One region of the Agromyces chitinivorans genome, then DNA from elsewhere that is predicted to be linked to it. Evidence: predicted binding sites of a transcription regulator. Region 1 holds the regulator's gene; the other holds the start of a gene.

Region 1 (3,387 bases):
CCGCCCATGTCGCCGGCGGGTCGTCGACGCCCGCGAAGAGCACGAAGTTGCTCCACGAGCGGTACGGGCGGTAGCCGAGTCCGGCGAGCTCGGCCGAGATGCGGTCGCGCTGGCCGCGGATGTCGTCGACCATGGCCAGCATCTCGGGCGCGTGCTCGACCGCGCCGATCGCCGCCGCCTGGGTGAGCGCGGAGAGGTGGTACGGCAGGCGCACGAGCCGGATCGCGTCGATCACGGCGGGGTCCGCGGCGAGGTAGCCGACCCGAGCGCCGGCGAAGGCGAACGCCTTGCTCATGGTGCGCGAGACGATCAGGCGCGGGCGGCCCTCGAGCAGCGACAGCGCGCTCGGCGAACCGGGCGGGGCGAACTCGGCGTACGCCTCGTCGACGACGACCATGCCGCGAGCCGCGTCGGCGACGGCGCGCACGGTCTCGAGCGGGATCGGCGTGCCCGTGGGGTTGTTCGGCGAGCAGAGGATGACGAGGTCGGGATCGTGCTGCTCGATCGCGCGCACCGCGGTCTCGGGCGAGAGCTCGAAGTCGGCATCGCGCTCGGCGCCGATCCACTCCACGCCGACGCCCGACGACAGCAGCGGGTACATCGAGTAGGTCGGGGCGAAGCCGAGCGCCGTGCGCCCGAACCCGCCGAACGCCTGCAGCACCTGCTGGAGCACCTCGTTCGAGCCGTTCGCCGCCCAGATGCGGTCGGGCGAGAGCCCGTGGCCGAGGTAGCCCGCGAGCGCCTCGCGCAGGGCCGTGAACTCGCGGTCGGGGTAGCGGTTGAGGCTCAGCAGTGCCTGGGCGATGCGGGCGATGATGTCGTGCGCGACGTCCTCGGGAATCGGGTGCGTGTTCTCGTTCACGTTCAGCGCGACGGGCACGTGCAGCTGCGGCGCGCCGTAGGGCACCTTGCCTCGGAGGTCATCGCGGATCGGGAGGTCGTCGAGGGTCGTCACGCACTCATGCTACTGACGGCGACCGACGTGTTTCGGCGCCCCGGGGCACCGCCGGACTCAGCGGTCGGCCGGAAGGGCGAGCTGCTGGCCGGGCACCAGCTCGGCCGAGTCGAGGCCGTTGAGGCGCAGGATGTCGGTGATGACCTCGCGCGGGTCGGCGTGCGGCGCGATCTGCTCGGCGATGGCCCAGAGCGACTGCCCCTGCTCGACCGTGATGACCTGCAGCGGCTCGGCCGCCTCGTCACCGGCGACGGCGGGAGCGGCCGCGAGCGGCAGCAGCAGCGCGAACGCCAGCGCGATCAGCACGCCGAGCGTGCCGAAGACGAGCCGCCCGCGCCGGGTCAGGCGGAGCCTCGTGCGTGCGGGGATCTGGTCGGTCTGCGGTCGCGCCGCGCTGGGTCGAGCCGCGCTGGGGCGTTCCCGGCTCGGGACCGTCGTCGTCGTGCGCGGCGAACCGAAGACCGTGCCGCTGTGGATTGCCATCGTCATCTCGCACCTCCCGGAAGCTTCGCGCCGGCACTCGGCCGGGAGTGCCGGCGCGAAGCTGTGTTCCGAATATACCTTCGAATGATCGAACACTCAACCCCGCATCCGCAACGGAGAGCCGCGGATTTCCGCGCGACACGCTCGAACATATGTTTGCCCGACCCCGTAGCGAGGGATACAGTTTCGAATGTCTGGCGACAGTCGATCAGACACCACTGACATTCGGTTCGGCGGCACGGACTGCCGATCCCGTGGAGGGCGGAGCACGTGGACACCGAGAACGACCTCGAGCAGCGTCGGGCGACCCGGCGGCGCAAGAACCTCAGCGCCAAGCAGCTGCAGATCCTCGACGTGATCCAGCGCTCCGTCTCGACGCGGGGCTACCCGCCGAGCATGCGCGAGATCGGCGACGCGGTGAGCCTGTCGTCGCTCTCGAGCGTCGCCCACCAGCTCAACCAGCTCGAGCTGAGCGGCTACCTGCGGCGCGACCCGAACCGGCCGCGCGCGCTCGAGGTGCTCATCGAGACGCCGCAGCAGACGGAGGCCGCCGACGAGACCGGCGCGTCAGGGGCATCCGGCTCCCCCGCCCCCGTGGGCGACGCCGCGATGGTGCCGCTGGTGGGCCGCATCGCCGCGGGCGTGCCGATCACCGCCGACCAGCAGATCGAGGAGGTGTTCCCGCTCCCCCGCCAACTCGTCGGCAAGGGCGAGCTGTTCATCCTCAAGGTCGTCGGCGACTCGATGGTCGACGCGGCGATCTGCGACGGCGACTGGGTCGTCGTGCGGCAGCAGCAGACCGCCGAGAACGGCGAGATCGTCGCCGCGATGCTCGACGGCGAGGCGACCGTCAAGGTCTTCCGGCAGCGCGACGGCCACACCTGGCTGCTGCCGCGCAACAGCGCGTTCGAGCCCATCCTCGGCGACTACGCCGAGATCCTGGGCAAGGTCGTCGCCGTGCTCCGCACCGTCTAGCGCCGCACGACGACGGATGCCCCGGGGCGGCGCGCGCCCCGGGGCATCCGCTCAGGCCCCGACCGCCGCGCGGGCGCGCACCTCGCGGGTGGCGTCGATGATGTTGCGCAGCGAGGCGACCGTCTCGTCGTAGCCGCGCGTCTTCAGGCCGCAGTCGGGGTTCACCCAGACCTGGCGGAGCGGCAGCGAGTCCGCCGCGCGCTCGAGCAGCTCGGTGACCTCTGCGACGCTCGGCACGCGCGGCGAGTGGATGTCGTAGACGCCCGGGCCGACGCCGTGGTCGAAGCCGCTCGTGCGCAGGTCGTCGACGACCTCCATGCGGCTGCGCGCCGCCTCGATGCTCGTCACGTCGGCGTCGAGCGCGCGGATCGCGTCGATCACCACGCCGAACTCCGAGTAGCAGAGGTGGGTGTGCACCTGCGTGGCCGTCGCCGCGCCGCCGGTCGCGAGGCGGAACGCGCCGACCGACCAGTCGAGGTACGCCGGCTGGTCGGCGCGCTTCAGCGGCAGCAGCTCGCGCAGCGCCGGCTCGTCGACCTGGATGATGCGGATGCCGGCGGTCTCGAGGTCGGCGATCTCGTCGCGCAGCGCCAGCGCCACCTGGTTCGCCGTGTCGCCCAGCGGCTGGTCGTCGCGCACGAACGACCATGCGAGGATCGTCACGGGCCCGGTGAGCATGCCCTTGACGGGCTTGTCGGAGAGCGACTGCGCGTACCGCGACCACTCGACCGTCATCGGCTCGGGGCGGGACACGTCGCCCCAGAGGATCGAGGGGCGCGTGCAGCGGCTGCCGTACGACTGCACCCAGCCGTGCTCGGTCACGGCGAAGCCGTCGAGCAGCTCGGCGAAGTACTGCACCATGTCGTTGCGCTCCGGTTCGCCGTGCACCAGCACGTCGAGTCCGATCTCCTCCTGGAGGCGGATGACGCGCTCGATCTCCGCGCGCATCAGGGCCTCGTAGCCGGCGTCGTCGA
Region 2 (3,387 bases), on a different contig from region 1:
GGTGGCGGACACGGCGGCCACAACGGCCTGCGCGACATCGCCAAGGCGCTCTCGACGCCCGACTTCGTGCGCGTGCGCGTGGGCATCGGGCGTCCGCCCGGCCGCCAGGACCCGGCCGACTTCGTGCTGCGCGACTTCGCCGGCGCCGAGCGCCAGGCACTGCCCTCGCTGCTGTCGGATGCCGCGGATGCCGTCGAGGCGATCGTCGACGACGGCCTCGTGGCGGCGCAGCAGCGCTTCCACTCGCCGGCGTAGGCGCGCCGCGCGCGTCCGCCCGCGTCCGTCACGGTCGCCCGCCGTCGCGCCCGCCCCTCACGCCCGCCTCTCGCGCCCCCCCCATTTCGGTCTGAGGGCCGTTCCTCGCGCTGAGGGCGATTCCTTTCGCCCTCAGCCCAAGATTTGGCCCTCAGGCGGTGGAGCATGCCCGCCCGTCACGCTCGCCAGCGACCGCCCTCCGTGCCCCCATTTCGGTCTGAGGGCCGTTCCTTGGTCTGAGGGCCAAAGCTTCAGCACTCGGGCCAAGATTCGGCTCTCGGGCGGGTGCGCGAGCGGACGACGGAGCGCGCGGAGCGCGCCAGCGGCTCAGATCAGGCCGCGGAGGAACTCCTCGGGGGTGATGCCCGCGGCGCGGGCGCGCTCGGTGAGGCGCGTGTGCTCCTCGGTCGTGAGCTCGAGCTGCAGCGTGCGCCAGTCGGCCTCGGGCTCGTCGAAGTCGAAGAGGGCGGCGTCGTCGTCGGCGCGGTCGGGGCGAGCGGATGCCGCGGGGCCGCGCGCGGACGTCGACGCCGGGGTCGCGCTGGAACGCGCCTTTGTCGCGGCTGGGGTCGCGCCCGCGGGCGCTGTCGACGCAGAGGTCGCGCTGGCACGCGCCGTCGTCGCGGCAGGGGTCGGACCTGCGGGCGCCGGCTGCGCGTCAGCGTCGGCGGGCGTCGGCTCAGGGGCATCCGTCGCGGTCTCGGGGGCGTCGGGCTCAGGGGCATCCGTCGCCGCATTCGAGGCGTCGCCTTCGGAGGCATCCGTCACGCAGGCGTTCGACCAGCCCGGACCCGTGGGCACCTCGGTCTTGCGCTGGTACGCGGTGGCGGCGGCGCGCGCCCGGTCGTCGGCGGCCTCGTTGAGGTCGTGGCCGGTGTGGCCGCGCACCCACTCGAAGCGGGCGTTGCGGCCGGCGAACTCGGCGTCGAGTGCCTGCATGATCTCGAGGTTGAGCACGGGGGAGCCGTCGCGCTTGCGCCAGCCCTTGCGCTTCCAGCCGGGCATCCACTTGGTGATCGCGTCGATGACGTAACGGCTGTCGCAGTGGATCACGAGCTCGTCGTCGAGGTGCGCCGTCGCGCGCAGCAGCTCGAGCACCGCCGTCAGCTCGCCCTGGTTGTTGGTGCCGTGCGGCCAGCCGCCCGCGGCCCAGCAGCCGTCGTCGACGTACCAGGCCCACCCGGCGGGGCCGGGGTTGCCGAGTGCGGATCCGTCGGCGGCGGCGATGATCATGCGGGTCCTTCCTCGGGCGTGCGGGGCGGCGACCATGCTATCCACAGGCGCCCTTCGAGTTCTCCACTGTTCGAACAAAGTTTCGAATGTTGGGTCGATCTCTGCCAGAATAGAGGCATGTCGAACCCGCTCGCAGTGCTCGCGTCGCACGTCGATGCGCTGGGTGGCGAGTGGCTCGGGGCGCTGCCTGCGGGCGGTGGGGTGCGCGGTGACCTGCAGTCCGAGGTCGAGCGCATGAGCGACGCCGGGCTGGTGCGGGTGACGGATGCGGTGGCGCAGGTGCGTCGCGATACCGAAGCGCTGCTCGCGCGGGTCGCCGACGAGGTGGCGCGGCGGTCGCGGTCGGAGTTCGGGTCGGAGGGGCTGGCGAAACAGCAGGGGTTCCACAACCCGGCGCGGCTGGTGGCGTCGTCGACCGGCGGGTCGACCGGTGATGCCATGCGGCTGCTCAGCGTCGGCGCGGCGACGCGCGAGCGCGAGTCGTTCTCAGGCGAGCGGATGCCCGCGAAGCACCCCTCCGTCGCCGCGGCCGTGGGTGCCGGGTCGATCAGCCTCGACGCGGCGTCCGCGATCACGTCGATGCTCGAGCGGGTGGCGCTGCGCGCCGACCCCGAGGCGATGCGCGGGGTCGAGGAGACGCTCGTCTCGCACGCGGCATCGTTGCCGCTGGCGATGCTGCAGCGGGCGATCCGGCAGGCCGAGGCGATGCTCGACGTCGATGGGGTGGCGCCCCGCGAGGAGGAACTGCGCCAGCAGCGCGGCATCACGCTGCGCGAGGGACGCGACGGCATGGTGCACGTGTCAGGTCGGCTCGACCCCGAGACCGCCGCACCCGTGAAGGCCGCGCTCGAGTCGCTCGTGAGCGATGCCCTGCGCCGGCGGCCCGACGCACCCATCGAAGATCTCCGCACGATCCCGCAGCTGCAGGCCGATGCGCTCGCCGACCTCGCCCGGCACTGCCTGGGCTGCCGCGACACGCTTCCACCGCTCGCGAAGACGACCGCCGTGGTGCGCGTCGACCTCGAGACCCTCCGCGAGGGGCTCGGCGTTGCGACAATCGACGGCATCGACCAGCCGGTCTCGGCCGCGACGGCCCGGCGCATGGCGGCCGACGCCGAGCTCATCCCCGCCGTGCTCGGCGGCGACAGCGTGCCGCTCGACCTGGGTCGTGCCGCACGCCTCTTCACGAAGGAGCAGCGCCTCGCGCTCGGCGAACGCGACGGCGGCTGCGCCAGTTGCGGCCAGAACATCAGCTACGTCGAGGCCCACCACATCCGCTGGTGGGAGCGCGACGCCGGCCCGACCGACCTCGACAACGGCGTGCTCCTCTGCAGCTTCTGTCACCACCGCGTCCACGACGACGGCTGGACCATCACCGTGCGCGACGGCAATGTCTGGTTCATCCCACCCCCGCACGTCGACCCCACCCGAGCTCCACGCCTCGGCGGCCGCGCCCGCTTCGAGGTGCGCATCGACGCGGCCGCGTAGCCGCGCGGGTGTACCTACCCGGTGCTCGGGTGACCTGGCGACCGGCGACCCGGTGTCCCGGTGGCACGCAGCGACCCCGGCTGCCGGGCCCGAGTGACCGCGGACCAGGCCGCCCCGACCCGGCGACGGCCGTCACTCGCGTACTCAGCCGCTTGCCCTCAGCCTCCATGTCTGCAGCCCCGCGTAGACTTGCCCGGTGATCCTCCAGGGCTTTCTCACGGCGCTTTCGCGCGCCTCCACGTTCGACGAAGCCCTCGCGCAGGCAACGCGCAGCGCCGACTTCTCGGCGCTCCCGGGGCTCGACGCACCGCTCATCGCGGGACTCCTGAGCCGCCGCATCGAGGCCGACGAACCGCCCGCCCTGCTGCTCATCGCACCTACCAGCCGCGAGGCCGAATCGCTCCGCGGCGC

The links. Region 1 encodes LexA, which represses DNA repair genes until DNA is damaged. Its sites were predicted from a motif close to TCGAACANNTGTTCGA; they were not measured.
Region 2: the regulator LexA is predicted to act here: its motif matches at 1,559-1,574, upstream of ABZK10_RS17085 (HNH endonuclease signature motif containing protein).

What each region holds. Positions count from the first base shown of each region.
Region 1 is NZ_JBEPJZ010000001.1:2,667,476-2,670,862, reverse strand. It holds gene ABZK10_RS12590 (histidinol-phosphate transaminase) at 1-955, opposite strand, end outside; gene ABZK10_RS12585 (LysM peptidoglycan-binding domain-containing protein) at 1,013-1,438, opposite strand; gene lexA (transcriptional repressor LexA) at 1,709-2,413, shown strand; gene metE (5-methyltetrahydropteroyltriglutamate--homocysteine S-methyltransferase) at 2,465-3,387, opposite strand, start outside.
Region 2 is NZ_JBEPJZ010000002.1:930,618-934,004, reverse strand. It holds gene pth (aminoacyl-tRNA hydrolase) at 1-255, shown strand, start outside; gene ABZK10_RS17090 (ribonuclease H family protein) at 583-1,488, opposite strand; gene ABZK10_RS17085 (HNH endonuclease signature motif containing protein) at 1,606-2,976, shown strand; gene mfd (transcription-repair coupling factor) at 3,173-3,387, shown strand, end outside.